4 regions of the Serratia bockelmannii genome follow, and region 1 is predicted to be linked to each of the others. Evidence: riboswitches for the same ligand, from Rfam matches in the RefSeq annotation. Region 1 holds a riboswitch; each other region holds the start of a gene.
The links. A riboswitch is a leader RNA that binds a small molecule or an ion and turns the genes downstream of it on or off. The one in region 1 is predicted to bind thiamine pyrophosphate.
Positions count from the first base shown of each region.

Region 2: another riboswitch for thiamine pyrophosphate. It lies ahead of thiM (hydroxyethylthiazole kinase); the one in region 1 lies ahead of thiB (thiamine ABC transporter substrate binding subunit).
Region 3: another riboswitch for thiamine pyrophosphate. It lies ahead of ACSJLU_RS15525 (TenA family protein); the one in region 1 lies ahead of thiB (thiamine ABC transporter substrate binding subunit).
Region 4: another riboswitch for thiamine pyrophosphate. It lies ahead of thiC (phosphomethylpyrimidine synthase ThiC); the one in region 1 lies ahead of thiB (thiamine ABC transporter substrate binding subunit).

Region 1 covers NZ_CP196512.1:764,781-772,202, reverse strand. Annotated here, with positions in the region: gene sgrR (HTH-type transcriptional regulator SgrR) at 1-1,224, shown strand, start outside; TPP riboswitch at 1,262-1,381, shown strand; gene thiB (thiamine ABC transporter substrate binding subunit) at 1,439-2,425, shown strand; gene thiP (thiamine/thiamine pyrophosphate ABC transporter permease ThiP) at 2,401-4,008, shown strand; gene thiQ (thiamine ABC transporter ATP-binding protein ThiQ) at 3,995-4,699, shown strand; gene ivbL (ilvB operon leader peptide IvbL) at 4,788-4,901, shown strand; gene ilvB (acetolactate synthase large subunit) at 5,013-6,707, shown strand; gene ilvN (acetolactate synthase small subunit) at 6,711-7,004, shown strand; gene ACSJLU_RS03560 (DedA family protein) at 7,031-7,422, opposite strand, start outside.
Region 2 covers NZ_CP196512.1:3,888,577-3,895,998, reverse strand. Annotated here, with positions in the region: gene ACSJLU_RS18590 (MFS transporter) at 1-887, shown strand, start outside; gene ACSJLU_RS18585 (GNAT family N-acetyltransferase) at 884-1,309, opposite strand; gene ACSJLU_RS18580 (FUSC family protein) at 1,380-3,359, opposite strand; gene mdtN (multidrug transporter subunit MdtN) at 3,349-4,386, opposite strand; gene ACSJLU_RS18570 (YtcA family lipoprotein) at 4,397-4,660, opposite strand; gene ACSJLU_RS18565 (TetR/AcrR family transcriptional regulator) at 4,878-5,492, shown strand; TPP riboswitch at 5,584-5,680, shown strand; gene thiM (hydroxyethylthiazole kinase) at 5,716-6,507, shown strand; gene thiD (bifunctional hydroxymethylpyrimidine kinase/phosphomethylpyrimidine kinase) at 6,507-7,307, shown strand; gene ACSJLU_RS18550 (inhibitor of vertebrate lysozyme family protein) at 7,392-7,422, shown strand, end outside.
Region 3 covers NZ_CP196512.1:3,258,641-3,266,062, forward strand. Annotated here, with positions in the region: gene ACSJLU_RS15515 (SDR family NAD(P)-dependent oxidoreductase) at 85-819, opposite strand; gene ACSJLU_RS15520 (LLM class flavin-dependent oxidoreductase) at 833-1,855, opposite strand; TPP riboswitch at 2,005-2,107, shown strand; gene ACSJLU_RS15525 (TenA family protein) at 2,170-2,853, shown strand; gene ACSJLU_RS15530 (ABC transporter ATP-binding protein) at 2,850-3,590, shown strand; gene ACSJLU_RS15535 (ABC transporter permease) at 3,587-4,354, shown strand; gene ACSJLU_RS15540 (ABC transporter substrate-binding protein) at 4,390-5,325, shown strand; gene ACSJLU_RS15545 (transporter substrate-binding domain-containing protein) at 5,326-6,066, opposite strand; gene opgB (phosphatidylglycerol--membrane-oligosaccharide glycerophosphotransferase) at 6,352-7,422, shown strand, end outside.
Region 4 covers NZ_CP196512.1:315,735-323,156, reverse strand. Annotated here, with positions in the region: gene purD (phosphoribosylamine--glycine ligase) at 1-634, shown strand, start outside; gene ACSJLU_RS01515 (DUF1481 domain-containing protein) at 684-1,355, opposite strand; gene hupA (nucleoid-associated protein HU-alpha) at 1,392-1,664, opposite strand; gene ACSJLU_RS01505 (YjaG family protein) at 1,854-2,444, opposite strand; gene nfi (deoxyribonuclease V) at 2,493-3,179, opposite strand; gene hemE (uroporphyrinogen decarboxylase) at 3,189-4,253, opposite strand; gene nudC (NAD(+) diphosphatase) at 4,292-5,059, opposite strand; gene ACSJLU_RS01485 (Rsd/AlgQ family anti-sigma factor) at 5,161-5,664, shown strand; TPP riboswitch at 5,704-5,828, shown strand; gene thiC (phosphomethylpyrimidine synthase ThiC) at 5,943-7,422, shown strand, end outside.

The DNA.
Region 1 (7,422 bases):
GCGCGCCAGATCTTCAACGGCCTGACGCGCATAAATGAGGAAAACGGGGAACTGGAGTCCGATCTGTCCCACCATTGGCAGCCGCTGACGCCCTTGCACTGGCGGTTTTACCTGCGCCCGGCGATCCATTTTCATCACGGCCGCGAGCTGGAGATGGCAGACGTCATCACTTCCCTCTCGCGTCTGACCTCGCAACCGCTGTTCTCACATATCGAAAGCGTCACCTCGCCGACGCCGTTCGTTATCGACGTGCATCTGCGCAGCCCCGACCACTGGCTACCCTGGCTGCTGGGCAGCGTGCAGGCCATGATCCTGCCGCGCGAATGGCGCGAACTGCCGGACTTCGCCCGCCATCCGGTCGGCACCGGCCCCTACCGCGTGGTGCGCAATCTTCCCAGCCAGATGAAGATCCACGCCTTCGACGACTATTTCGGCTACCGGGCGCTGATCGACGAGGTGAACATCTGGGTGCTGCCGGAGTTCTCCGAAGAGCTGGTGCACTCCGGCGTGCAGCTGCAGGGCGATGAAACCGGCAAAAACGAACTGGAAAGCCGACTGGAAGAGGGCTGTTATTTCTTGCTGTTCGATCAGCGTTCCACGTTGGCCGCCGACCCCGCCATTCGCAGCTGGCTGTGCGAATTGATCAACCCCATTTCATTGCTGAGCCACGCCGGGCCGCTCTACCAGCGCTATTGGTCGCCGGCATACGGCCTGCTGCCGCGCTGGCACCACAACCGCACGCTGGCGCAGCAACCCAAACCGGCGGGGCTGACTGAACTGACGATGACCCACTTCAATGAGCATTCGGAGTTTCACGCCATTCGCCAGGCGATCGAACCGCTGTTGGCGCAGCACGGCATCCGCCTGATCGTACAAAGCGTGGATTACGCCACCTGGCACCAGGGCGACGCGCGCAGCGATCTGTGGCTCGGCAGCGCCAACTTCTATCTGCCGCTGGAGTTTTCGCTGTTCGCCACGCTGTACGAACTGCCGCTGATGCAGCACTGCATGAACGAGGATCTGGCGCAGGACGCGGAGTTATGGCGCGCCAACCGCTTGCCGCTGGCGGAGTTTTGCCAGCGGCTAGTCAGCAACCACCAGCTACATCCGCTGTTCCACCACTGGCTGCAGCTGCACGGCCAGCGCAGCATGCGCGGCGTGCGAATGAACACCCTCGGCTGGTTCGACTTCAAATCCGCCTGGTTTGCCCCGCCGGAGGCATAAGCGCCTTTCGCCCGGGTCGGTTAATCTTTACAATAGCGCCGTCTCAACGGGGTGCGGTGAGTCGGGCCGTGTGCATAAGCCCGATTTTCCGCTGAGAGCACACCCGTCGAACCTGATCCGGTCAATACCGGCGGAGGGATTTGAGCCCAGCGAACCGGCGACGCCGCCTCGCCCCCTCAGATACCCTTGCCCCCTTATTTTTCAGGAGTGCAACGTGGTCAAAAAATATCTGCCCTGCTTATTGCTGCTATGCGCCGCGCCGGTGTTCGCCAAGCCGACGCTGACGGTTTACACCTACGATTCCTTTGCCGCCGACTGGGGCCCTGGCCCGGCGGTAAAAAAAGCCTTCGAAGCCGAGTGCGACTGTGAGCTGAAGTTCGTGGCGCTGGAAGACGGCGTCTCACTGCTCAACCGCCTGCGCATGGAAGGCAAGAACAGCGCCGCCGACGTGGTGCTGGGGCTGGACAACAACCTGTTGCAGGCGGCGCAGCAAACCGGCCTGTTCGCGCCGAGCGGCGTCGACACCGCCAAACTGACGGTGCCGGGCGGCTGGCAGGATACGACCTTCGTGCCTTACGACTACGGGTACTTCGCCTTCGTCTACAACAAAGAAAAACTGAAGAATCCACCGAAGAGCCTGCAGGAGCTGATCAGCAGCGATCGCGACTGGAAGGTGATTTACGAAGATCCGCGCACCAGCACGCCGGGCCTCGGCCTGCTGCTGTGGATGCAAAAAGTGTATGCCGACAAGGCGCCGGCCGCCTGGCAGCAATTGGCGAAGAAGACCGTCACCGTCACCAAAGGTTGGAGCGAGGCCTACGGCCTGTTCCTAAAAGGCGAAGGCGATCTGGTGCTCAGCTACACCACTTCTCCCGCCTATCACCTGATCGCAGAGAAAAAAGACCTTTACGCCGCCGCCACGTTCAGCGAAGGCCACTACCTGCAGGTGGAAGTGGCGGGCAAGCTGAAGGCCGCCAAACAGCCTGAGCTGGCCGAGCGTTTCATGCGGTTCATGGTGACGCCGGCGTTCCAGAACACCATCCCGACCGGCAACTGGATGTATCCGGTGATCAACACCCCGCTGCCCGTCGGCTTTGAGCAGATGAACGTGCCGCAGACCGCGCTGCAATACAGCGCCGAAGAGGTGGCCACACAACGCGGCGGTTGGATCCGGGCATGGCAAACCGCCGTCAGCCGCTGATCCCCCGCTGGCTCTGGCCGGGGCTGCTGGCCGCCGGCGTGATCCTGCTGGTCGCCGCACTGGCGATGGGCTCGCTGTGGCGCCATGCGCCGGACAGCGACTGGCGCGGCCTGTGGCAGGACAGCTACTTGTGGCACGTGGTGCGCTTCACCTTCTGGCAGGCGCTGCTGTCAGCGCTGATTTCGGTGCTGCCCGCCGTTCTGCTGGCGCGTGCGCTCTATCGCCGCCGTTTCCCCGGCCGGCAGCTGTTGCTGCGGCTGTGCGCCATGACGCTGGTGCTGCCGGTGCTGGTGGCGGTGTTCGGCCTGCTCAGCGTCTATGGGCGCCAGGGCTGGCTGGCGACGCTGTGCGGCTGGCTGGGCGTCGAATATGGCTTCTCGCCCTACGGGCTGCAGGGCATTCTGCTGGCGCACCTGTTCTTTAACCTGCCACTGGCCGCCCGCCTGTTGCTGCAGGCGCTGGAGAACATTCCGGTGGAGCAACGCCAACTGGCCGCCCAACTGGGTATGAGCGGCTGGCAGCAGTTCCGCTTCGTCGAATGGCCGGCGCTGCGCCGCCAGATCCTGCCGAGCGGCGCGTTGATCTTCATGCTGTGTTTCGCCAGCTTCGCCACCGTGCTGTCGCTGGGCGGCGGACCGCAGGCCACCACCATCGAACTGGCGATCTACCAGGCGCTGAGTTACGACTACGATCTGGGCCGCGCCGCCATGCTGGCGCTGATCCAGTTAAGCTGTTGTCTGGGGCTGGTTTTGATCAGCCAGCGCCTGAGCCAGGTGCTGCAGGTGGGCCATACCCACGCCCAGCGCTGGCGCAACCCGGAAGACAGCCGGTGGCGGCGCATCAGCGATTTTCTGCTGATCGCCGCCGCGCTGCTGCTGCTGCTGCCGCCCCTGCTGGCGGTGATCGCCGACGGCGCCAATCAGGCCGTCGTCAGCGTGCTGCGCCAGCCGGTGCTGTGGCAGGCGCTGTTCACGTCGCTGCGCATCGCCCTCGGCGCCGGGCTATTGTGCGTGGCGCTCACGATGATGCTGCTGTGGAGCAGCCGCGAGCTGAAGCTGCGACAGCAACTGCGCGGCGGCCAGGCGCTGGAGCTGAGCGGCATGGTGATCCTGGCGATGCCGGGCATCGTGCTGGCCACTGGCTTCTTCCTGCTGCTGAGCGATACGATCGGGCTGCCGCAGTCGCCCTATGCGCTGGTGATCCTCACCAATGCGCTGATGGCGGTGCCCTATGCGCTGAAGGTGTTGGAGAACCCGATGCGCGACCTCGCCGAACGTTACAACCCGCTGTGCCTGTCGCTGGATATCCGCGGTTGGCAGCGGCTGCGGCTGATCGAACTACGCGCCCTGCGCCGCCCGCTGGCGCAGGCGCTGGCCTTCGCCTGCGTGCTGTCGATCGGCGATTTCGGCGTGGTCGCCTTGTTTGGCAATGAGCATTTCCGTACCCTGCCTTTTTACCTGTATCAGCAGATTGGCGCCTACCGCAGCAACGACGGGGCGGTGACCGCGCTGCTGCTGCTGCTGCTGTGCTTCCTGCTGTTTACCCTGATCGAACGCTTACCGGGGCGCCATGCTGACGCTTGAAAAACTGACCTACCTGTATGAACACCTGCCGATGCGCTTTGATCTGCGCATCCAGCCGGGCGAGCGCGTCGCGGTGCTCGGCCCCAGCGGCGCCGGTAAAAGCACCCTACTGAGCCTGATCGCCGGTTTTCTGCCGGCGGCCAGCGGCCGGCTGCTGCTGAACGGCGAAGATCATACCGCCACGCCGCCGGCCAAACGGCCGGTGTCGATGCTGTTTCAGGAGAACAACCTGTTCGCGCACCTGACGGTGGCGCAGAACATCGGGTTGGGGTTGGATCCCGGTCTGCGCTTGACTGCGCAGCAGCGTCAACAGCGAGAACACATCGCCCGTCAGGTCGGCCTGGAAGAACACCTGGAGCGCCTGCCGTCGCAGCTTTCCGGCGGCCAGCGTCAGCGCGCCGCGCTGGCGCGCTGTTTGATTCGCCAACGGCCGATCCTGCTGCTCGACGAGCCCTTCTCGGCGCTCGATCCGGCGCTGCGCAACGAGATGTTGCAGCTGCTGCAGACGGTGTGCGAACAGCGTAATCTGACGCTGCTGATGGTGTCGCACAATCTCGACGACGCCGCACGCATCGCACCGCGCACGCTGCTGGTGGTCGACGGCCGCATCTACTACGACGGCCCGACGCAGGCCCTGCTGGACGGCAGCGCACCGGAAGCGCGCGTGTTGGGCATTTCGGGTAAAGCGTGATCTGACGCGCGTTTTTTATGCTGCGCCAATAAACCTGTTGTGCGAATTTTGCGCCTGTGTTTTTATAAAAACCTGACTTTTTTTACTGATGATAAGGTTCCCTGTGATCGCATCCTCGCTGACTTCGACCCTACTAGTTACCGCGCTACCAGCCGCGGTGGTCGTCGTGCGTGTGGTGGTGGTCGTCGGCAATGCGCCGTAGGGTCCGAATCAACGCATCGATTCCCAAACCCCGCCGGCGCAAACCGGGCGGGGTTTCTTGTTTTAGCACCCTGCCCAGCAAAGCTCACCGGCCTTGAGAAAGGACAGGAACATGGCAACTTCGGGCACGCCTCAACCGAGTACCCGCTTTACCGGCGCACAATTGATCGTTCATTTGCTGGAGCGTCAGGGCATCACCACCGTCGCCGGCATCCCCGGCGGTGCGGCGCTGCCGCTGTATGACGCGCTGAGCCAAAGCACCCGCATTCACCACGTGCTGGCGCGCCACGAACAGGGCGCGGGCTTTATGGCGCAAGGCATGGCGCGCGCCAACGGCAAGGCGGCGGTGTGCATCGCCTCTAGCGGGCCGGGCGCCACCAACCTGGTCACCGCTATCGCCGACGCCAAGCTCGACTCCATTCCGCTGGTGTGCATCACCGGTCAGGTGCCCTCCTCGATGATCGGCACTGACGCCTTCCAGGAAGTGGATACCTACGGCATTTCCATTCCGATCACCAAGCACAACCATCTGGTGCGCGATATCCGCGAGCTGCCGCAGGTGATTGGCGACGCGTTCCGCATCGCCGAGTCCGGCCGCCCCGGCCCGGTCTGGATCGATGTGCCGAAAGACGTGCAAACCGCCACCATTACCCTGGAAGAACTGCCGCCGATCGCCGTGCCGGACGCCGCTCCGAGCTTCGATCCGGCGCAGGTTTCTCAGGCCGCCACGATGATCAATCAGGCGAAACGCCCGATCCTCTACCTGGGCGGCGGCATCATCTGCGCCGACGCTCACCGCCAGGCGGTGGAACTGGCCGAGCGCGCCGGTCTGCCTACCACCATGACGCTGATGGCGCTGGGCGCGATGCCGGTGGAACACCCGCTGTCGCTGGGCATGCTGGGCATGCACGCGGCGCGCAGCACCAACTTCATTCTGCAGGAGGCCGATCTGCTGATCGTGCTGGGCGCACGCTTCGACGATCGGGCAATCGGCAAAACCGAGCAGTTCTGCCCTAACGCCGCCATCATTCACGTGGATATCGACCGCGCCGAGCTGGGCAAGGTCAAACAGGCCAACGTGGCAATCCATGCCGACGTCGGCCAGGTGCTGGAACAGCTGCTGCCGCAGATCGACACGCAGCCACGCAGCGCATGGCTGAACACCGTCAACGACCTGAAACGCGAATTCCCGTTCAACATGCCGAACGCCGACGATCCGCTGAGCCATTACGGCCTGGTGCTGGCCGCCGCGCGCTGCGTGGACGACAGCGCCATCATCACCACCGACGTGGGCCAGCATCAGATGTGGGTTGCGCAGGCCTATCCGCTGAGCCGGCCGCGCCAGTGGCTGACGTCGGGCGGCCTGGGCACCATGGGCTTCGGTCTGCCGGCGGCGATCGGCGCGGCGTTGGCAGAGCCCGAGCGCAAAGTACTGTGCTTCTCCGGCGACGGCAGCCTGATGATGAACATTCAGGAAATGGCCACCGCGGTCGAGCACGATTTGGACGTGAAAATCATTTTGATGAACAACCAGGCATTGGGGCTGGTGCACCAGCAGCAAACCCTGTTCTACCAACAGCGCATCTTCGCCGCCGCCTATCCGAAGCGTACCGACTTTCTGAAAATCGCCGCCGGATTCGGGCTGGATACCTGCGATCTGAATGCTGCGGAAGATCCGCAGGCGGCGCTGGCCGAGGCGATCCAGCGCCCAGGCCCTTGCCTGATCCACGCGCTGATCGATATCAACGAAAAAGTATTCCCGATGGTGCCGCCGGGCGCCGCCAACATCGACATGATTGGAGAATAAGCCATGCTGCAACCACAAGATAAACCCCAGGTGATCCTGGAGCTGGCCGTGCGCAACCATCCCGGCGTCATGTCGCACGTTTGTGGGTTGTTCGCCCGCCGCGCGTTCAACGTCGAAGGCATTCTGTGTCTGCCGCTGAAGGACGGCCAGCAGAGCCGCATTTGGCTATTGGTCGCCGACGATCAGCGGCTGGAGCAAATGATAAGCCAGGTAGAAAAGCTGGAAGACGTGCTGCAGGTGAAGCGCCACAGCGAAGACGTGCGGGTATTTGAACAGCTGGAAGCCTTCTTCCAGTGATACGAAGGGGGCTTACGCCCCCGCAATCATTGCCCGGCCAGCACTTTCCACAGCAGGTGCCGGTACACCGGCATCAGCGGCTGTTGGCTCAGCAGATAGCCGACCGCCAACGCCGCCAGCCAACTCAATCCGCACACCACGCGCAGCCGCAGCGGCGTCAGCCAACGGCTCAGCCGATCGGCGTTGCGCTTGCCCTCACGCCACCAGCGCCAGCTCAGCCACACCGCCAGCCAGAGGGTAAGCGCCGCAGCGAGCAGCAACCACTTGAACATCGCGCTGTTGGCGCCGGCGGGGATATCGATCGCCACCCCCGCCAGAATGCCGGGGAAGAAATAGACCGGCGGCCAGGTCAGGCAACCGATGATGTTCGGCAACGCAAACTTGTACGGCGGCAAATCGAGCATGCCGGCCACCATCG
Region 2 (7,422 bases), 2.1 Mb from region 1:
GGATGTTGCTGGTAGGCTTATTGGGCACCGCCATGACGCAGGGGCTGATCGCTTACGCCGCAGCCCTGGCGGCGCCGCAGGAGCGCGGGCGGGTGGTTGGTGCGGCGCAGGGCGGAGTGGTGCTGGGATTGCTGCTGGCGCGCACTCTGTCCGGCGTGCTGGCGGACGTTGGCGGTTGGCGCACGGTGTATTTCTTCTCTGCCGGAGTGACGCTGGTATTGCTGCCGATCCTGTCGCGGCTGCTGCCTGCGCCGCACACCGCTCCCAGCACGCTGAGTTATCCCGCGCTGCTGCGTTCGATGCTGAGCCTGTTGCTGCATGACCGCACGCTGCAAATTCGCGGCATGCTGGCGCTGCTGATGTTCGGCGCTTTCAGCCTCTTTTGGAGTTCGCTGGTGTTGCCGCTGAGCCAGGCGCCGTTCAACTTCAGCCATGCCGCGGTGGGGGCGTTCGGCCTGGTCGGCGCGGTGGGCGCGCTGGCGGCGGTGCGCGCCGGGCATCTGGCGGATCGCGGGCTGGGGCAGGTGGCCAGCGGCGCGTGTCTGCTGCTGTTGACACTGGCCTGGCTGCCGCTTGGTTTGCTCGGCAGCGGCCTGGTTTGGCTGGTGGCGGGCATCGTGCTGCTGGATCTGGCGGGTCAGGCGATCCACGTGCTAAACCAGAGCATGATCTTCAGCGCGCACCCGCAGTCGCACAGCAGGCTGGTGGGCTGCTATATGCTGTTTTACGCCGTCGGCAGCGGTCTGGGCGCCTTTGCCGGCACCCATATGTACGCCTGGGCGGGCTGGAGCGGCGTCTGCTGGCTGGGGGCAGGCGTCAACCTGAGCGCACTGCTATTTTGGCGGCTGACGCTGCGCGGCATGCCGGATGCGGCGGGTAAGGGCTAGCGGGCCGGCGAATGCATCAGGTAATAATCTTCTTCGCCGTCGTTACCGGTAGAGATGATGCGCCAACCGTGTTTGCGGTAGAACGCCAGCGCCTTTTCATTCTTCACCAGGCATTTCAGCGAGCCGGTGGCGGTGAAGGTGGCTTGCGCTGCCTGCAGTAGCGCACTGCCGACGCCGCGCGGCGGCTGATGGGGATCGACATACAGGTTATGAATGAAGTTGTCTTCGCGGTAGACGGAGACGAATCCCAGCAGCGTGCCGCCGTCTTCCGCCACCCAAATCGCTTCGCCCAGCGTCGCGCCGTCGAAATCTTCCAACTGATAGTTTGAGGTATCGCGCCAGCCGAACGCCGCCTTGCGCGACGCCAGGTACAGCGTGCGCAGGAAGGGGCGATCGGTCTCTTGGTAGGGTCTTATCTGCATGGCATCTCCCGGTGGTTTGTGCTCACTATAGCGCATTGCACCGGGCGTGCACGGCCACAAACGGAAAATGCTAGGCGTCGCCCCAGGCGGGCAGGCGATTGAGCCCGTCGCTCAACTCCTGAGCCAGGTGGCGCACGGTGTCGGCATGCAGGGCGGCCAGCGGTGGATGAAAGTCGGGCGTCCGCAGCGCTTGCGGCGCGCTGGCAAGCTGCGCCGCATACTCGGCGAGAACGCGCCCGCCCTGGCGTTGCACCTCGATCAGCGCCTGGCGTTCGTGCACGGACAGCGCCGCGCCGCCGCCTGCCAGATAGGTGTTGAGCTTTTCGCTGGTCAGCAACAGGCTGCGCGTCTGGTTAAAGATCAGTTGGATGTGCCGGGTGAAGCTTTCATGGTTATCATCTGCCAACTGCCAGGTAGGCTCCAGCGTCACCCGGGCCACCACCGCTTCGCAGCCCTCGATCTTTTGCCAGATGCCGATGGCGTTTGTGTTCTCGCCGCCGAGGAAGCGCGCCAGTTCCCGCAGCACGTTGGCAACCTGCTGCCGCAGCGACTCCCCTTCGTATTCCGGCCACAGCGTGGCGTGAATGAAAGTGGCGAACCCTACCCCCAGCACGATGCCGATCAGGCGATCGCGGATCTCGGTCAGCTCGGTGACCGGGCCAAAGCTTTCCAGCAGCGCCAGGGAAAAGGTGAACAGGATCTGTACCCCTGCATAGCTTATCTTCTCGGAGCCGGCGGCGATCCAGGCGGAGAGGGCGATCACCGGCAGCGTCAGCAGCAGTAAGCCGACGAGACTGTCGAGGTGAGGCATGATCCACACCACCGAGATCAGCGCCAGCAGGCTGCCGATCGCCGCGCCGCCGAGACGCAGCCGCGCCCGCCGCTGTGTGGCGCCAAGGCTGGGCTGGGCCACGATCAGGCAGCTCAGCATGATGGTATGAATGCCGGGCCAATCGACGGCGGTATAAAACACGTAGGCGACCAGCACGGTCAGCAGCGTTTTCAACGAAAACTGGATGTAAACCGGGTTGGTCAGGGCATCGGGGGTAAAGAAGGGCACTTTTGGCGGTGGCGCGGCCTGCAGGGCGTCGGCGTAGTCGCTGCGGTTGGTGTAGACCTGCAGGAGGCCGGCCATTTCATTGAGCGGCGCCGGCACCTGCGGATCGTCGCTGCCGGCGATCGCGACGGAAAATCGCAGCGCGCTGTCGTGGCTGATCGCGGTTTGCAGCGCGCGGCAGGCGGCGTCTATCTCTTGCGCCAATTGACGCGCGGCCGCGCCGAAAGCCGGCGGCAGCTGATAGGCCAGAATATTCAGCTGCAACACCAGGGTGATCAGCGCCAGATAACCGGGCTCGCTGGCGCGGCAGCGATCGCTGCGCATCACCGAAAAGCGCAGCAGCTTATGCAGCTCGGTGGCGTGCTGCGAGATGGCGCTCAGATCGCGCGTCTCGCCGCCGTTGGCCAACATAGCGCGGGTTTCGTCCAACACTGCGTTCATCCGGCCCTTTAGCTGCTTCAGCGGTTCGGCCGGCAGCAGCAGGGTATTGACGATCAGGGTGAGCAGGATGGCGTAATTGATCGCCACCCATACCCACAGCACCAGCCGTATCACCACTTCCGCCTGCGGAGTGAGATCGACAAAGCTTTGCGTGTAGATCACCACCAGCGCCATCAGGAAGAACAGTACCCCAACCTTGGTCACCCGCATCAGGAACACGCTGAGGAAAAACAGCGCGCTGGAGAGCAGGATGCGCAGCATCGGGTAGTCGTAGGTGAACTTCAGTACCAGGATAGCGGCGCCGATCGCCAGCGTGGAGCTGACGAAAAACAGGATGCCGATCGTGCGGGTGATAACGATATTGGACTGCGTGATAAAGAAGACAGCGATCAGCGACAGCGCCAGCCACGGCACCTGCAGCGTCTGCGAGATCACGATGGCGATCGCGCTGGAGAGCAGGGCACGGATCACCAGGTTGATGCGGCTGTCCGAAGGGCGCAGTTCGTCGATCAACGAGGACAGCCAGCCGCGAGACATCGTTTTATTCTTCATGGCGCAGGTTCAGCTTGGCCACCGCCGAAGCGCCCACGCGGAACAGCGCCGGGTTGGGGGCCTCGACCGCGATCTTGACCGGGAAGCGCTGCGACACGTGCACCCAGTTGATGTTGCGCGACACGTTGGGTAGCCCGCCCAGCACGGTGCCGCCGTCGTCGGGCTGCACGCCGTAGCTGATCGATTCCACCTTGCCGCTGAAGGTCTGGCCGGCGTCGCTCATTAAATACAGCGTGGCCGGCACGCCGGGATGCACGCCTTTCAGGTCGGTTTCGCGGAAGTTGGCGACCACGTACCAGTGGCGGGTGTCAATCAGCGTGAACACCGGTTTGGCGCTGGAGGCATATTGGCCGACGGTGGTTTTCAGGGAGGCGATGCGGCCGTCGAACGGCGCTCTCACCTCGGTGAACTCCAGGTTCAGGTTGGCGATGGCGATGTCGGCCTGCACTTCGGCGCGCTGTGCGACCAGGGCTTCGACGCCGCTGACGGCGGCTTCCGCCTGTTTCGCCTGCAGCAATGCGGCCTGCAATTCCGCCTGCGCCGAGCGCTGGGAGGTGCGGGCGGTTTCCACTTCTTCCGCCGAAACGTAGTTCTTGCCGAGCAGCTTTTGCCGGCGGTTAAGGGTGTCGGTCGCCTGCGCCACCAGCGCCTGTGAGCGTTTGATGATGGCGTTCATCGATTCGGCGTTGTACTGCTGTGCGTTGACCGAACGCTGCGTCAGCTTGATCTGTTCATTCAGCGTGATCAGGCGCGCTTCGCTGGCCGCCAGCGCGTCCTGGTAAGGGCGCGGATCGATGCGGAACAGCAGATCGCCTTGCCGCACTTCCTGGTTGTCGCGGATCGGCATCTCGACGATGCGACCGTTCACCTCCGGCACCACGTCGATGGTGTCGGCATAGGCGTAGGCATCGTCGGTACTGGGGGCGTTTTCCACCCGCCAGACGACGACGGCGGCCACGATGAATGTCAACGCCAGGATGGTAAGCACCAGCAGTCTGCGCCGGTTTGGGGTGTGTGGTTGGGTCATGGCGTCAGTCTCAGTGGGGGAAAACCAGTAACCAGATCAGCATGGCGATCAGCGCGGTCAGCGCCGGATACGTCAGCAGCTGCGGCGCCAGCCAGGCGCGTTTTTCCGGGGTGCGCAGCAGCAGGTGGATCGCCACCATACCCGCCACGCCGCCGCACAGGCAAAACAGCCAGTCGGGGAACGAAGCGCCGAACACCACTATCGACGGTGCCGGCGAGCACCCGGTGAGCAACAGCGCGGTCAGGCAGGTGATGAGCAGTTTTTTGTCGGGCATAGGGCATTCTCTGACGATTGGCTTGGGCGACGGGCCGAATGAAATGACTCTTTTTCAGTGAGTGAGGTCACTGTTTGTCTTCCCCACGCTTGCGTCAGGGTAAACTAGAATAAATACTCTACTCTAAACTAGAGGGGTTAATCTAGTTTTTTGTGTCGCCCTGCCTTCGTAGCGGCAAATGGGTATAATGCGTTGATGACAGCGGGCAGAAACGAATATGCAAATCGACGAAAACATCACCGGGCGAGAGCCACAGCAGGAAAGAGGGCGGCAACGCGTACAAACCATTCTGGATTCGGCGGCGGCGATCGTGGCGCAGGACGGCCTGGCGGCGCTCAGCATGCAGCGGCTCGCCAAGCACGCCAAAACCTCCATCGGTTCGATGTATCACTTTTTTCCCGATCGCCACGCGGTGATCAAGGCGCTGGCAGATCGGCATACCGAGTCGATTGAGGCGCTGGTGCGCGACATGGCGTTGGCCAGTGACGATGAGTGGCGGCGCCTCTCCGCTGAAGCGGTGATCCAGCGGCTGTTTTCACCCTATGCGCAGTACCTGCGTGAGCATGCCGACTACCTGCCGGTGATGCGGGAAATGAACCTGCCGGATGAAAAGTCCAGCTTCCTGACGCTGATCGCCAGCGTGTTGCAGCTGCGCCGCCCCGAGACCGCCGAAGCGGAGATCCTGCAGCAAACCCGGCTGTTGCAAAGCCTGGTGGCCGGTACGCTGCACCATATCTTCAAGACGGCGCCGCAGAGCGTGGCGTTCACGCTGGCGGAGCTGCCCGGCGTGCTGAGCCTGTATCTGGCGGGAAAAGAGGGAAACATCGCTTAGGCGCGAGTCAATTTATTCGCTTGTTTGTCCGCGCCGCCGCTGGCATGATCCCCTGCAGGGATTAACGCAACGTTGATCACAACCTATTGATTTTCATGACTCGGGGTGCCCTTCTACGTGAAGGCTGAGAAATACCCGTATTACCTGATCTGGATAATGCCAGCGTAGGGAAGTCACGGCCGCCCAGCCGGCGCCGCCTTCTTGAACGCCGGTTGGGAGGAATATGATCGCTCGACCTGATGCACTACCCGGCGCGCGCGCCGCGGCCTGTCTGACCCAATTCCAACAGCGCCCTCCGCTGATCCACTGCCTGACTAACGAAGTGGTGCAATCGCTGACCGCCAACGTGTTGCTGGCGCTCGGCGCTTCCCCGGCGATGGTGGTGGAGCCGCAAGAGGCGGCGCAGTTCAGCGCGCTGGCCGACGGCCTGCTGATCAACGTCGGCACCCTCAACGCGCTGCGTGCCGAATCGATGCGGGCGGCGGTGGCCGCCGCCAATCGGGCCGGCAAGCCCTGGACGCTGGATCCGGTGGCGGTCGGTGCGCTCTCCTACCGCACCGCCTTCGCCAAACAGCTGCTGGACGAGAAACCGGCGGCGATACGCGGCAACGCTTCGGAAATCATGGCGCTCAGTGGGTTGCTGGCCAGCGGCCGCGGCGTGGACAGCGGCGACGATTCCTTGGCGGCATTGCCCGCCGCGCGTGAGCTGGCGCGGCGCAGCGGCGCGGTGGTGGCGGTCACCGGCGCGGTGGATTACGTCACCGACGGCCAGCGCGATTGGGCGATCGAAGGCGGTTCCCCGCTGATGACGCGGGTGGTGGGCACCGGCTGCGCGCTGTCGGCGGTGGCGGCGGCGTTTTGCGCCCTGCCGGGCGATCGCCTGGATAACGTGGCGACCGCCTGCCGAGTGATGTCCCACTGCGGCGGCCTCGCGGCCAGGCAGGCCGCCGGGCCGGGCAGCTTTACGCCGGCGTTCCTCGACGCGCTGTATCAACTGCGCGGGGAGGATCTGTGATGAAACGCATTAACGCGCTGACCATCGCCGGCACCGATCCCAGCGGCGGCGCCGGCATTCAGGCCGATTTGAAAGCTTTCTCGGCGCTCGGCGCTTACGGCACCTCGGTGATCACCGCGCTGGTGGCGCAGAATACCCGCGGCGTGCAGTCGGTGTATTACATCGATCCGGCGTTCGTCGCCGCGCAGCTGGACTCGGTATTCAGCGACGTGCGCATCGACAGCGTCAAGATCGGCATGCTGGCCAACGCTGACATCGTGCAGGCGGTGGCCGAACGGCTGCGCCATTACCGGCCGGAATTCGTGGTGCTGGACACCGTGATGCTGGCGAAAAGCGGCGATCCGTTGCTGGCGCCGGAGGCGGTAGCGTCTATTCGGCGCGAGCTGTTGCCGCTGGTGTCGATCATTACGCCGAACCTGCCAGAAGCGGCGGCGCTGCTGGCGTGCGCGCCGGCGGAAGATGAAGCGCAGATGCGTGAGCAGGGACGGGCGCTGCTGGCGATGGGCTGCCGAGCGGTGCTGATGAAGGGCGGCCACCTGAGCGAAAGTGAGAGCCCGGACTGGCTGTTTACCGCAGAAGGCGAGCAGCGCTTTACCGCGCCGCGCGTCGCCACCCGCCACACCCACGGCACCGGTTGCACGCTCTCGGCCGCGCTGGCGGCGCTGCGCCCGCGCCATGCCGACTGGGCGGCCACGGTGGCCGCCGCCAAGGACTACCTGCAACACGCGCTGCAACAGGCGGACACCCTGGAAGTGGGGCACGGCATCGGGCCGGTGCATCATTTTCACGCCTGGTGGTGAGTCAACTTTTTGCCGCAACCGTGGTCTGACTAGTTCAGGCCCGGTTTGACGGGCGAAACCTGATTTAACCTAGGGAGAAGGACTATGACGGGACACCAGGCGCTGCGTTGCGCCC
Region 3 (7,422 bases), 2.5 Mb from region 1:
TGTATAAGAAAAGCGCCGCGGGTTCACCCTGCGGGCATAAAAAAGCCCGCCGATAACCTCGACGGGCCTGGAAGGAATAGCCATTCAAACCTGCGGCAAGCTCACCCCGCCGGCGCGCGCCAATTGCGCCAGTAGCGCCGTTTGAAACGCCTCGTCGTGTACCGCTGCATGGGGTTCGAGGCGCTGCTGATGGTGCCAATAGCCGCCGGACGCCAGGGCCTGCGGTTCATCGCTGCTCACCAGCCACGCCTGCGTCACATGCCCCAGCGCCAGATCGTCGGGCGCGTCCGCGCCGCCCATTTTGGTTGGCACCCAACCGGGATCGACCGCGCTGCTGATCACGTCAGGCCACAGGCGCGCCACGGCGGCGGCCAGCGCGGTGACGAACAGTTTGCTGTCCGAATAAGAGCCTGCGGCGCCGCCAAGCCAATCCACGCCGTTCAGTTCCGCCACGCCGTCAAAGTGCATACTGCTGCTCAGATAGACGATACGCTTGGGGCGTTCGATCAGGGCCGTCAGCAGGTAGGGCGCTATGACGTTCACCGGCATCACCTGCGGTCCGGTAAACATACCGGCATTGTGGATCACCGCGTCCGGGCGACCGAGGCGATTGACCTGCTCGGCGAGCTGCCGGATCTGCTGCACATCGGACAGATCGCCGATCGTCGCCTGTGCACCGCGATCCAGCAGATCGCGCACCGCGTCCAGACGGCCGGGCTCACGCGCATGCAGAATCACCTGATGCCCTTCGTCCAACAGCGTTTGCGCGGCGGCGCGGCCCAGCCCGTCCACCGAGCCGGTAATGAAAATGCGTGACATCCAGCTCCTCCGTTTAGCGCCAGCCGAGCGCCGGCGCGACATGGGTTAAAATCGATTCGATAACGTGGGCGTTGTAATCCACGCCCAGTTGGTTAGGCACGGTCAGCAGCAAGGTATCCGCTTCGGCGATGGCCTCGTCCTGCGCCAGCTGTTCGATCAGCGCGTCAGGTTCTGCGGCGTAACTGCGGCCAAAGATCGCCCGGGTTTGCGCATCGATATACCCCAGTTGGTCGCCTTCCTTACCGCTGCCGCCGAAGTAGTTGCGATCCCGCTGATCCACCAGCGCGAAGATGCTACGGCTCACGGAAACCCGCGGCTCATGCGTGTGGCCGGCCTCTTGCCAGGCGGCGCGGTAGGCGCGGATCTGCTTGGCTTGCTGGATGTGGAAGGGTTCGCCGGTCTCGTCGTTCTTGAGCGTCGAGCTTTGCAGGTGCATGCCGAGCTTCGCCGCCCAGACGGCGGTGGCATTGGAGCCGGCGCCCCACCAGATGCGGTCGCGCAGCCCGGCGGAAAACGGTTCCGGCCGCAGCAGCCCGGGCGGATTCGGGAACATCGGCTGTGGATTGGGCTCGGCGAACCCTTCGCCGCGCAGCGCTTCCAGGAACACTTCGGTATGGCGGCGGGCCATGTCCGCATCGGTTTCGCCGTCGGCCGGGGCATAGCCGAAATAGCGCCAGCCGTCGATCACCTGCTCCGGCGAGCCGCGGCTGATGCCAAGCTGCAGCCGCCCGCCGGCGATCAGATCCGCCGCGCCAGCGTCCTCCACCATGTACAGCGGATTTTCATAGCGCATGTCGATCACGCCGGTGCCGATCTCGATGCGTTGGGTTTTGGCGCCGATGGCGGCCAACAGCGGGAACGGCGATCCCAGCTGGCGCGCGAAGTGGTGCACGCGAAAATAGGCGCCGTCCGCCCCCAGATCTTCGGCGGCGACCGCCAGATCGATGGACTGCAGCAGCGCATCCGCCGCGGAACGGGTGCCGGACTGGGCGGAAGGCGACCAGTGGCCAAACGAGAGAAAACCAATCTTTTTCATCGGGCATCATCCTCAGAGGCAAAACATGAGCCTACAGTGACAAAAACCGCGCGCCTTGCGCCAGCAAAATCACCCTCGATCGCACTAAACGAACCGATTGCCGCCGCACCGCCCGGCGATTGTAATCAAAAAACAAATGTCGTATAACAAGCAGCTCCGAGGGGTGTCCTGTTACGGGCTGAGATGGCGCAAGCCGAACCCTTTGAACCTGATCTGGGTCATGCCAGCGAAGGGACGGTTAGGCAACAACGCTCTCACCCGTTGCCTGTTCATACCCCAGCGTGCCCGGATCTCCACTGACTCAAGGAGGTCCCATGTCCATCACTACCCTGTTCGAAAGCGGTCTTTACGGCCGGCTGCGCCACCATGCCGGCAGCCACTGGCAAGATTACGTCGATCATCCATTTCTGCAGCAGCTGGCCGCCGGCACCTTGCCTGAACGCGCTTTTCGCCGCTACCTGACCCAGGACTATCTGTTTCTGCTGCACTTCGCCCGCGCCTACGCGCTGCTGGTCAGCAAGCTGCGCACCCTGCCGGAGATGCGCGCCGCCACCGCCTCGCTCAACGGCATCGTCGCCGAACTGCCGTTGCACGTGGCCTACTGCGCCGAATGGGGGCTGAGCGAAGCGCAGATCGCCGCCCAGCCGGAAGCGGCGGAAACCATGAACTACACCCGCTACGTGCTGGATATCGGCCATGCCGGCGACGCCCTCGATCTGCTGGCCGGCCTGCTGCCCTGCGTGGCCGGCTATGCCGAAATCGGCCTGCGGCTGCTGCACGATCCCGCCACTCAGATGGAGGGCAATCCTTACGCCTCCTGGATCCGCAACTACGGCGACGAGGGCTATCTGGCCGGCGTGCGTGCCGCCATCGAACTGCTGGAAACCGTCGGCCACCAGCGCGGCGCACAAGGCCGCTTCACCGAGCTGGCGCAGATTTTCACCACCGCCACCCAGCTGGAATCGGCATTTTGGCAGATGGGGCTGAACGCCTCATGACCTCCCCGCTTCTCCCACCCGGCATCCAGGTGCGGGATCTCAGCCTGCGTTTCGGTCAGCAAATCGTCTTCGACCGGCTGAGCTTCGACATCGCCGGCGGCAGCTTCGTCGCCCTGCTCGGCGCCAGCGGCGCCGGCAAAACCAGCCTGCTGAAGATCATCGCCGGCCTGGCGCAGGCCAGTTCGGGTACGGTGACCGGCAGCGACGGTTTGCCGATCGCCGGGCGCATCGCCTACATGGGGCAAAAAGACCTGCTCTACCCGTGGCTGACCGTCGAAGAGAACGTCGCCCTCGGCTCGCGGCTGCGCGGCGAAGTGGCGGATCGGGCGTGGGTGGCGCATCTGCTCGAACGCGTAGGCCTGGCCGCGCATGGCCGCAGCCTGCCCGCCGCGCTGTCCGGCGGCATGCGCCAGCGCGCCGCCATCGCCCGCACGCTCTACGAACGCCAGCCGATCGTGCTGATGGACGAACCCTTCTCCGCATTGGACGCCATTACCCGCGCCGAGATCCAAAGCCTGGCCGCCGAGCTGCTGGCGCAAAATACCGTACTGCTGATCACCCACGATCCGATGGAGGCCTGCCGCCTGAGCCACCGGCTGCTGGTACTGTCGCCCTGGCCGCTGGGCCTCGACGATACCCACCGTATCAGCGGGCAACCGCCGCGCGCGCCGGATGACGCCGACCTGCTGAAAAGCCAGGCCGAGCTGCTGCAACAGCTGGTGAGGGCCGCGCAATGAAGATTGCCGAAGAGCGTGGCCTCACCCGCCTGCGGCGTGGGCTGACGGTGTTTGCTGGCCTGCTGCTGCTGTGGTGGCTGGCGGCGCAAAGCGGCATTCCGGCCTTTCTGCTGCCCACGCCGGGCGCGGTGGCGCAGGCGCTGTGGGACGGGCGCGGCTATCTCGCCTGGCACACGCTGGTCACGGCTTCGGAGATCGTCAGCGGGCTGGTGCTGGGCGTGCTGCTCGGCGCGGCGCTGGCGCTGTGCATGATCTTCTCGCCGCGGCTGCAGCGCTGGCTGATGCCACTGGTGCTCACCAGCCAGGCGATACCGGTGTTCGCCCTGGCGCCACTGCTGGTGCTGTGGTTCGGCTTCGGCATGAGCGCCAAGGTGGCGATGGCGGTGCTGGTGATTTTCTTCCCGGTAGTGTCGGCCTTTTTCGACGGGCTGCGCCGGGTCAACAACGACTATCTCGATCTGGCGCGCACGATGCGCGCTTCGCGCTGGGCGCAGCTGCGGCACGTGCGGCTGATGGCGGCGCTACCGGCCTTCGGCTCCGGCCTGCGCATGGCCGCCGCCGTCGCGCCGATCGGCGCCATCATCGGCGAATGGGTCGGCTCGGCCGAAGGGCTGGGCTACGTGATGCTGAACGCCAACGCGCGCATGCAGACCGACGTCTGCTTCGCCGCGCTGTTTATTTTGGTGCTGATGACCGTGCTGCTGTGGGCCGCGGTGGATGCGCTGCTGCGGCGTCTGATCGCCTGGGCGCCGGAAAACGACTGATGATTGCAACCATAACCAGGGATAAAGGAACGACCATGATCAAACAAACCGTTCGCGGGCTGCTGCTGGGCGCTGCCCTCACCGGCCAGGCCGGTGCGGCCGAGAAGCTGACGCTGGTGCTCGACTGGTACATCAACCCCGATCACGCGCCAATTATGGTGGCCGAGCAGATCGGCGCCTTCAAGACCGCAGGGCTGGACGTCAAGATCGTGCCGCCGTCCGATCCGGCGCTGCCGCCGCGGCTGGTGGCCGCCAAACAGGCCGACCTCGCCATTACCTATCAGCCGCAGCTGCACTTCTTCGCCGATCAGGGCCTGCCGCTGATGCGCGTCGGCACCCTGATCAACACGCCGCTGAATACGGTGATCGCGCTGGACAAAAACATCACGTCGCCGGCGGATCTCAAGGGCAAAACGGTGGGTTACTCGGTCAGCGGCATCGAACAGGCGACGCTGGCCACCATGGTCGAACACGAGCACCTCAAGCCGCAGGACATCAAGCTTATCAACGTCAACTTCCAGCTGACCAGCGCCCTGCTGGCGGGCCAGGTCGATGCGGTGATCGGCGGCTACCGCAACATCGAAGCGCTGGAGCTGAAGCTACAGGGTAAAGAACCGGTGGTGTTCAACGTCGAAGACTACGGCGTGCCGGCCTATGACGAGCTGATCATCGTCGCCAACCGCGATGCGGTGAACGAGCCGAAAATCCGCAAATTTCTCGCCGCGCTGAAGCAAGGCAGTGACTACCTGCACGCCCACCCGCAGGACACCTGGCTGGCATTCGCCAAGGCGCACCCAGAGCTGAATACCGAGCTGAACAAACAGGCGTGGCAAGCCAGCCTGCCGCTGTTCGCCCGCGATCCGGCCAAGTTGGATCGCGCGCGCTACCAGGCTTACGAACAGTTCCTGTTCGACAACAAGCTGATCAAGAAAATCACCCCGGTGGAACAGTACGCGGTGGAGCTCGACTGATCACGCCGAGGCGGCCGGCGGCGCCACCGTCACCTCGCCCTGACCGCTGCGCTGCAAGGCCGCCTTCACCAACCCGTTGGCCTTGCAGCGTTCGATAAACGCGTTCACGTAGGCGGCGCCCTGCGTTTTTTGCCGCGGCACCGCCATCGCCTGGTGGATGGCGGTGAAATGCCCGTCCAGCACCCGGTAGCCGGGATGGGCGGCCGCGGCGGCCAGCAGCGGTTGACGCACGCCGGCCGCCGCCTCCAGCCCCCGTTCGAAAAACAGCGCGATCGCCTCGGCGGAGGTTGCCGCCCGCACCAGCTGCGCCTGCTGCAGCGTGCGCGATAAAAACAGATCGTACGCCGCCCCCTGACCGACCGCGATGCGCACCTCCGGCCTGTCGAGCTGCGCCACCTCAAAATAAGGCGCGTCGTTCGCCACCAGGTAAGTCCCCTCGATGATCACATAGGGTTCGCTGAAGGCGATTTGCGCCGCACGCACCGGCTCGATAGCCATAAACGCCAGGTTCCAGGCGCCGCTGTCCAGGTCGGCAAAAACCTTGCCCGCCGCGTCATAGGTGACCAGTTCGAGCGCCACGCCCAGTTCCTGGGCCAGCGCGGCGGCCAGCTCCACCGAAGCGCCTTGCGGTTTACCGCCGGCCCCGGCCTGTGCCAGCACCGGATTGCCGTAGTTGATCGCCGCGCGCAACACGCCTTGCGGGGCCAGATCGTCGAGTACCGCGGCGGGAATCGTCTGCATACTTCCTCCTGTGAAAGGCTGATGGGCGCACCGTCGTGGCGCTCATTAAGCGTAGAGCGAAACCTCCGACCAGCAAGCTTTCGCCGCAGAGGCCGCCGTCGGCGTGATTAACGTCACACTATTGTCATAAAAATGTACAATAGCCGCCGTTCGTCGGCCGTAGCGGGAGATCGCGCGTTGTTCCGCCGCCGGCAATAGGCTATACCCTTCACTTTTCGCGCCGCGGCACGGTCGGCGGCGCAGACCAGGGCAGCAACGTTTTTTCAATCAGACAGGGTTTGGCGGATGGTTTTAGCAGTCGTTTCTTTTGTTCTCTTTTTGGCGTCGATTTTGATTTATCGCACCCGGGCCGCCGCCAACCGCTGGTGGTTCGCCATTCTGCTGACGCTGCTCGGCAGCTATCTGGTGCTGAACGTCATCCTGATCGCCAGCAACTACTTTACCGGCGACGGCATCACCGACGCGGTGATTTACACCGTCACCAGCAGCCTCAAAGGCGCGGGCATCAGCAAATACGTGCTGCCGTTCATCGGCCTGCTGGCGGCGTTGGGGCTTATCTTCGCGGTGCTGGCCCGCAGCCTGCTGCGCCGCAAAGCCAAAGGCAGCAGCGTGGCCTACAGCCTCGTCGCCGTGCTGCTGGCGCTGTTTTCGGTCGGCACCACCCCGGCATTTCAGGACATCTCGCTGCTGGTCAAGAGCCAGATCGTCGGCGATACCGCCGATTTCACCACCTACTACAAGGCGCCGAAAAAGACCGTGCAGGGCAAGCGGCCGAACCTGGTGTACATCTATGCCGAGAGCCTGGAGCGCACCTACTTCGATACCGAGCTGTTTCCCGGCCTGGCCGACGAGCTGAACGCCCTGCGCGCGGACAGCATCGATTTCAGCAACACCCAACAGCTGCCGGGCACCGGTTACACCATCGCCGGCATGGTCGCCTCACAGTGCGGCATTCCGCTGTTCGCGCCCTTCGACGGCAACGCCTCCAGCGCGGTCTCCACCTTCTACCCGGAGAACGTCTGCCTGGGCGACGTGCTGAAGGCCGCCGGCTACAGCAACTCTTTCTATCAGGGCGCCGAGCTGGCGTTCGCCGGTAAAGACACCTTCCTGAAATCCCACGGCTTCGACCACATTTACGGCTTCAAAGAGCTGCGCGAACAGGTCGCCGATCCGAGCTACAAAAACGACTGGGGCTGGTACGACGATAGCGTGCTGGACGTGGTGTACGGCAAGTTCGTCGAGCTGTCCAAACAGCGCCAGCCGTTCTCGCTGTTTACCCTGACCGTCGATACCCATCACCCGGACGGCTTTATCTCCGCCGGCTGCAGCAAGAAGAGTTACGCCTGGCAGAACAAG
Region 4 (7,422 bases), 450 kb from region 1:
CGTCGGCGACGGCGACACCGGCCCGAACACCGGCGGTATGGGCGCCTACTCTCCGGCGCCAGTTGTAACCGACGAAATCCACCAGCGCGCCATGGACCAGGTGATCTGGCCGACGGTGCGCGGCATGGCGGCGGAAGGCAATACCTACGTCGGCTTCCTGTATGCCGGCCTGATGATCTCCGCCGACGGCCAGCCGAAGGTGATCGAATTCAACTGCCGTTTTGGCGATCCGGAAACTCAGCCGATCATGCTGCGCCTGCGCTCCGATCTGGTGGAGCTGTGCCTGGCGGGTGCCGAAGGCCGCCTGAACGAGAAAAGTTCTGACTGGGACGAACGCCCTGCGCTCGGCGTGGTGCTGGCGGCCGGCGGTTATCCGGGTGATTATCGCAACGGCGAGGTGATCCAGGGGTTACCGCAGCAGGAAAGCGCCGACGGTAAGGTCTTCCACGCCGGTACGCGCCTGCAGGGCGATGACGTCGTCACCAGCGGCGGCCGCGTGCTGTGCGTGACGGCACTGGGCGACACCGTGGCGCAGGCGCAGCAACGCGCCTATCAGCTGGCGGAAGGCATTCAGTGGCCGGGCAGCTTCTGCCGCAAAGATATCGGTTATCGCGCGATTGCGCGCGGCAAGTGATTTGACCTGATAAGGTCATGACAAGAGGCTCCGCGGTGCGGGGCCTTTTTTATAGCTGGTCTTCTTTCGGTTCCCAGCTGCAGAAGTCGTCGTTCGCCACCAGCAGCAGTTCACTGCCTTCCGGCGCTTCCAACCAGGCGACGCTCACCGGCCGGCTGCTGCTGCGGGCGCGTTTTTCGATCCAGCCGATGGCGGTGGCATCCAACCCGGGTTTTAAGCGCTGGCCGTCGCAGGTTTGCACCTCGCCCTGCATCCAACGCCCCTGCAATAATTTGACCTTGCCGGCGCGCAGCGCATTGCTGACCTCGAGGATACGTCGCGCCTGGTATTGGTACAGTGCTATCTCATCGCTGGTCAGCGGTTCGCGGCGTGTCGCCAGCTGGCGCTGCATAAAGCTCACCGTGCCGTCGTCGGCAAAGCGCAGTTGAATGGAGTCTCGATCGCCGTCGGCGTCGTTGCGTTTGATTTGGCGCAGCACGTCGCCCTGATAGGTGTACAACGTAGTGATGGTGCCTGGCCCCCGGTAGGGACTATAGACACTGACCAGCACCTGCGGACGATGTTGCTCATCGTCTTTACGCCACAGGCGTATCACGCCCTGATCGGCCACAAAGCCGCTGGCGGTAAAGCTGGGAATATCGGAATGGAAACTGCAGGCGCTCAGACCGAGGGCGATGCCGGCGGCCATGAGCACCCGACGAGTAAACAAAAGGGGCGCCATCGCCCCTCTGTTTAATCTTTTCACCGAGGCGCGGTCTTATTTAACAGCGTCTTTCAGTGCTTTGCCAGAAACGAACGCAGGCACGTTGGCTGCTGCGATTTTGATTTCTTTGCCAGTCTGTGGGTTGCGGCCAGTGCGCTCGCTACGATGGTTTACTTTGAAAGTACCGAAGCCAACCAATTGTACTGCATCACCTTCTTTCAGAGACTCAGTAATAGCAGCCAGGGTGGATTCCAGAGCCAGTTTAGCTTGTGCTTTGGAAAGGTCAGCCTTGTCCGCGATTACATCAATCAGTTGAGTCTTGTTCATAAGTTATCCTTACAGTGTGTTTATCGTTTGCAAAGCATCGAGTGCGACGGATATGCCGATTGACAGCACTCTCCTGCATACACGCACCGATAGCCACTTTTTTTACGCCCCCCAAATGTAGACCAGACAGGGTGCGGATGTGAAGCCTTAAGGCATGACAAATCAGGCGTTAAATCACGTTTTGCTGCCTTATTGCGCTAAATTTATCCCGATGTTGCTGACACCGGCCTCTCGCAGGTCGGATCGCAGCCCCTTGATCAGGTCTATATCGCGCTCTTCACAGGCGTCCAACAGGCGGAAAATTTCCCATTGAATGTCCCATTCTTCCTCTACCGCAGGCAAACTGCCCAACTCTTCGTCGGTCATTTCCTTACCGGCTTGAGTCATTTCCAACATCGCCACGGTGCGAATCGATGTTTCGCTGATGGCGATGGCGTGCTCCAGCGTCTCCCCGCCGAGCCGCGAATGGATCAGTTCCCCTAATGCGATACAGGCATCTATTGCCGGGTAAACGCCGTAAAGATCGTAATCTTCCGCCGACGGAATCGCCTCTTCCAACTTCTCGAGCTGGCTGTCGAAGTTGACCTTGGCGTCCTTCACCACCAGCGTTTCCCACACCAAATCCAGAATGCGGCGATAAACCGCCGGATCGCCGAACTCGGTCTGTTTGCAGAACATCTGGTAATTCGGGTACATACGCTCGCACAAACTGGCCATAAAGGTCAAATGTTGCCAAGCCTCGTGCCGTTCCAGACGTAAATGAATCGGGTTACGTAGCATGCTTTACTCTCTTACGCGTTATCTGCGGCGCAGTGTACCCGAAATCGCTCATGGCGACACCTCCGGATGCTGCTGCAACCAACGCTGAAACGCCGGGCGCCGCGATGCGATGGCATCAGCCCAACGGGTCGGCTCCGGCAAACGGTAGCCCGCCATACAGCGCTGCACCCACGCCAGCGCGCTGTCGGCGCCCACGCGGTGACCGGTAGAGATGAACAGCGGGTTGCAGCGCGCCTTGCTGCGCCATACCCAGCCCAGCTGTTCACCCTTATCTTCCAACAGTGCCAGCGCGCCGACGGCGGCGTCCAGCGGCGCAAATTTGCCGCACAGGCGCTTCTTGGCCACGCCGATGGTCGGTACATCGACCAGCAGGCCGAAATGGCTGGCGACGCCGAGACGCCGCGGATGCGAAATGCCATGTCCATCGACGAAGATCAACCCCGGCTTTTGCCGCAGCTGAGCCCAGGCGGCCAGCAGCGCCGGGTATTCGCGAAATGACAGGAAACCCGGGATATAAGGCATGACGGTGGCGATACGCGCCACCTGATACTCCACCAGCTCCAGCGACGGATAGCGCAGGATGGCGATGGCGGCGCGCGTCACCGCTCCCTCCTGCTCGAAGCCCACGTCGGCGCCGGCGATGAAGGCCGGCGGTTCGGCCGGCAGATCGTCGTAGCGAATGACTTCAGCCGCGCGCCGCAGCTGTTCGGCGCGCAGGGCCTGCATATCGGTCACATCGAATCCTTAACGGTGGTATTTCGCCGACTGCGCGTGCACCGCCTCGACGAAGGCGCCGGCGTGCTCAGGCGGCACATCCTGATGGATGCCGTGGCCCAGGTTGAACACATGGCCGTTGCCGTGGCCGAAACCGGCCAGAATGGTCTCCACTTCTTCCGCGATGCGCGCCGGGGAAGCATAAAGCATCGACGGATCCATGTTGCCCTGCAGCGCCACTTTATCGCCCACGCGCCGACGCGCGTCGGCGATGTCGGTGGTCCAATCCAGCCCCAGTGCATCGCAGCCGGTGGCAGCCATCGCCTCCAGCCACTGCCCGCCGCCTTTGGTAAACAGCGTCACCGGCACGCGGCGGCCGTCATTCTCACGCAGCAGGCCATCGACGATCTTGTGCATGTAGTGCAACGAGAACTCGCGGTAATCGCGCCCGGTCAACACGCCGCCCCAGGTGTCGAACACCATCACCGACTGCGCGCCGGCCTTGATCTGGGCGTTGAGGTACAGGATCACGCTGTCCGCCAGCTTGTCCAGCAACAGGTGCAGCGTGGCCGGTTCGGCATACATCATCTTCTTCAGCTTGGTGAAGGCCTTGCTGCTGCCGCCCTCAACCATATAGGTAGCCAATGTCCATGGGCTGCCGGAGAAGCCGATCAGCGGCACTTCGCCCTTCAGCTCGCGGCGGATGGTACGCACCGCGTTCATCACATAGCCCAACTCCACTTCTGGATCGAACACCGGCAGTTTGTCGACGTCAGCACGGCAGGTGATGGGTGAGCTGAAACGCGGGCCTTCGCCGGCTTCAAAGTACAGGCCAAGCCCCATGGCGTCGGGAATGGTGAGAATGTCGGAGAACAGAATGGCGGCGTCCAGCGCATAGCGGCGCAGCGGCTGCAGCGTAACCTCACAGGCCAGCTCCGCGTTCTTGCACAGCGACATGAAATCACCGGCCTGGGCGCGGGTCGCCTTGTACTCCGGTAAATAACGACCGGCCTGGCGCATCATCCATACGGGGGTCACATCCACCGGCTGGCGCAACAGCGCGCGCAGGTAGCGATCGTTCTTCAACTCAGTCATTTATGGGGCTCCCTTAATAATCTGCCGGCCATTGTACATTATTCTGCCCGGCACAGCGCCACGGTGTCCTCAATCAACCGGCGCGCCACGGTGCCGGGCGGCGGTAACAGTGGCAGTTGGTCGTAGCGATACCAGCCGGCGTTGAGCAGCTCCTTGGGGTCGTGTCGAAGGTCACCCTGATGGTAATCGGCCATAAAGGCCATCATCAGCGAGTGCGGGAACGGCCAGGGTTGTGAGGTGACGTAACGCAGGTTCTTGATTTCGATATTGCTCTCTTCCATCACTTCGCGCGCTACCGCCTGTTCCAGCGTTTCGCCCACCTCGACGAAGCCGGCCAGCACCGTGTGGATGCCGCCGCGATGGCGCACGTGTTGCGCCAGCAGGATCTGATCGTCGCGCCGAATGGCGACGATCACGCAGGGCGCAATCTGCGGGTAGTACCGCTCTTTGCAGTGGCCGCACAGGCAGGCGCTTTCGGAGCGGCTGAGGTGCATCTCATGGCCGCAGTAGCCGCAATAGCGATGAGAGCGGTAGAAATCCGCCAACTGAACGCCGCGCCCGGCAAGCTGGAACAGACCGCGATCCTGATCCAACAGCTGACGCACCGATCCCATCTCCCGCGGCATCGCCTGGCGCACCAGCCAAACCGGCGCGCCCTCCCATTCACCGATGGTGCGCGCCATGTGGCCCTGCAGCCCGAGGGCGGCGGCCGTCCCCGACGGCAATTCACCGTTCGGTAACCAAAGTTTGCTTTCATGGCTGACAATCCACCAGCCGTTTTCATTGCCCGTTAATGCAAGTTCCATATCGTTGTTGCACAACCTCAGCTTCACTGGCACTCTACAAATCGGCTTTGTTACATTTTAATAACTTACCGGTTACTTTTGTTACTTACACGGAGTCAAACATGCTCAACCGTTTGGAAAGGCTGACTCAGCGCGTTGGCGGTAGTAATGAATTAGTTGATCAATGGCTTCAGGCCCGCAAACAGTTGCTGGTCGCCTACTGCACGCTGGTAGGCCTCAAACCGAATAAAGAAAAGCATACGCCGCTGAATGAAAAAGCGCTGGAGAACTTTTGCCACAACCTGGTGGATTACCTCTCCGCAGGGCATTTTCATATCTATGACAGAATTATCAAACAAGTGGAAGGCGCAGCCAGTCCGAAAATGTCGCTGGCGGTGAACATCTATCCCAAGCTGTGGGCCAATACTGAACAGATCATGGCGTTCCACGATCGCTATACCGAAGTGGATATCGATCAGGAGGTTTGTCTGGAATTCCACCAGGCCTTGTCGGATATCGGCGAAACGCTGGCGGCGCGCTTTGCGCTGGAAGATAAGCTGATCCAGTTGGAAGCAGAAGCCGCGCAGCAACCGCTGCCGGACCAGACGCTGGATCCGGCGCGTTAAAATTTTATAGTTTTTTTTCTTATCCCTCCTATACTGGGGGGCATCTTGTCGGAGTGCCTAGCGCCTGATTTGTTCATCGAATCAGCCAGGCTGAGACCGTTAATTCGGGATCCGCGGAACCTGATCGGGTTAATACCCGCGAAGGGAACAAGAGTAATCTATCGCCACAGGCACGGCCTCCCCCTTGCGGGCGCCCTGCCTTATCGGCCACCATCATTACTCCCTCCGAGCTCCAGACAAGCAACTTTCCCAACCCAACACACTGGTAGGAACTTGCTATGTCTAACATTAATCCACCGCGCGCCCGTAAAGCGCAACGCGAAGCCGCCCAGCAGTTTATCGACACGCTGCAAGGCATGGCTTTCCCAAACTCACGCCGCATCTACCTGCAGGGCTCGCGCCGCGATATCCAGGTGCCGATGCGCGAAATTGAGCTCAGTCCGACCCTGGTCGGCGGCAGCAAAGATAGCCCGCAGTATGAACAGAACGAGGCGATCCCGGTATATGACACCGCGGGCCCCTACGGCGATCCGCAGGCCGAGCTCGATGTGCACGCCGGCCTGGCCAAGCTGCGCGCCGGCTGGATCGACGCGCGCGGCGATACTGCGACCCTGAACGGCGCCAGTTCCGGCTTCACCCAACAGCGGCTGGCGGACGAGGGGCTGGATCACCTGCGCTTCGAACATCTGCCGCTGCCGCGCAAGGCGTTGCCGGGCAAGTGCGTGACCCAGCTGCACTATGCCCGCGCCGGCATCGTCACCCCGGAGATGGAGTTCATCGCCATCCGTGAAAACATGGGGCGCGAACGCATTCGCGGCGAGGTGCTGCGCCACCAGCATCCGGGCCAGGGCTGGGGCGCCAACCTGCCGGACAACATCACGCCGGAGTTCGTGCGCCAGGAAGTGGCCGCCGGCCGCGCCATCATTCCTGCCAACATCAATCACCCGGAGGCGGAGCCGATGATCATCGGCCGCAATTTCCTGGTGAAGGTGAACGCCAATATCGGCAACTCGGCGGTCACGTCGTCGATCGAAGAAGAGGTGGAGAAGCTGGTGTGGGCCACCCGCTGGGGCGCAGACACCGTGATGGATCTCTCCACCGGCCGCTATATTCACGAAACCCGCGAGTGGATCCTGCGCAACAGCCCGGTTCCCATCGGCACCGTGCCTATCTACCAGGCGCTGGAGAAGGTCAACGGCGTGGCGGAAAACCTCACCTGGGCGATGTTCCGCGATACGCTGCTGGAACAGGCGGAACAAGGGGTCGATTACTTCACCATCCACGCCGGCGTGCTGCTGCGCTATGTGCCGATGACCGCCAAACGCCTGACCGGCATCGTGTCGCGCGGTGGCTCGATCATGGCCAAATGGTGCCTGTCGCACCATCAGGAAAACTTCCTCTATCAGCACTTCCGTGAAATCTGCGAGATCTGCGCCGCCTACGACGTTTCGCTGTCGCTCGGCGACGGCCTGCGCCCCGGCTCGATTCAGGACGCCAACGACGAAGCCCAGTTCGCCGAGCTGCATACGCTGGGCGAGCTGACCAAAATCGCCTGGGAATACGACGTGCAGGTGATGATCGAAGGCCCGGGCCATGTGCCGATGCAGATGATCCGCCGCAATATGACCGAAGAGCTGGAACACTGCCACGAAGCGCCGTTCTACACCCTCGGCCCGCTGACCACCGATATCGCCCCGGGCTATGACCATTTCACCTCCGGCATCGGCGCGGCGATGATCGGCTGGTTCGGCTGCGCCA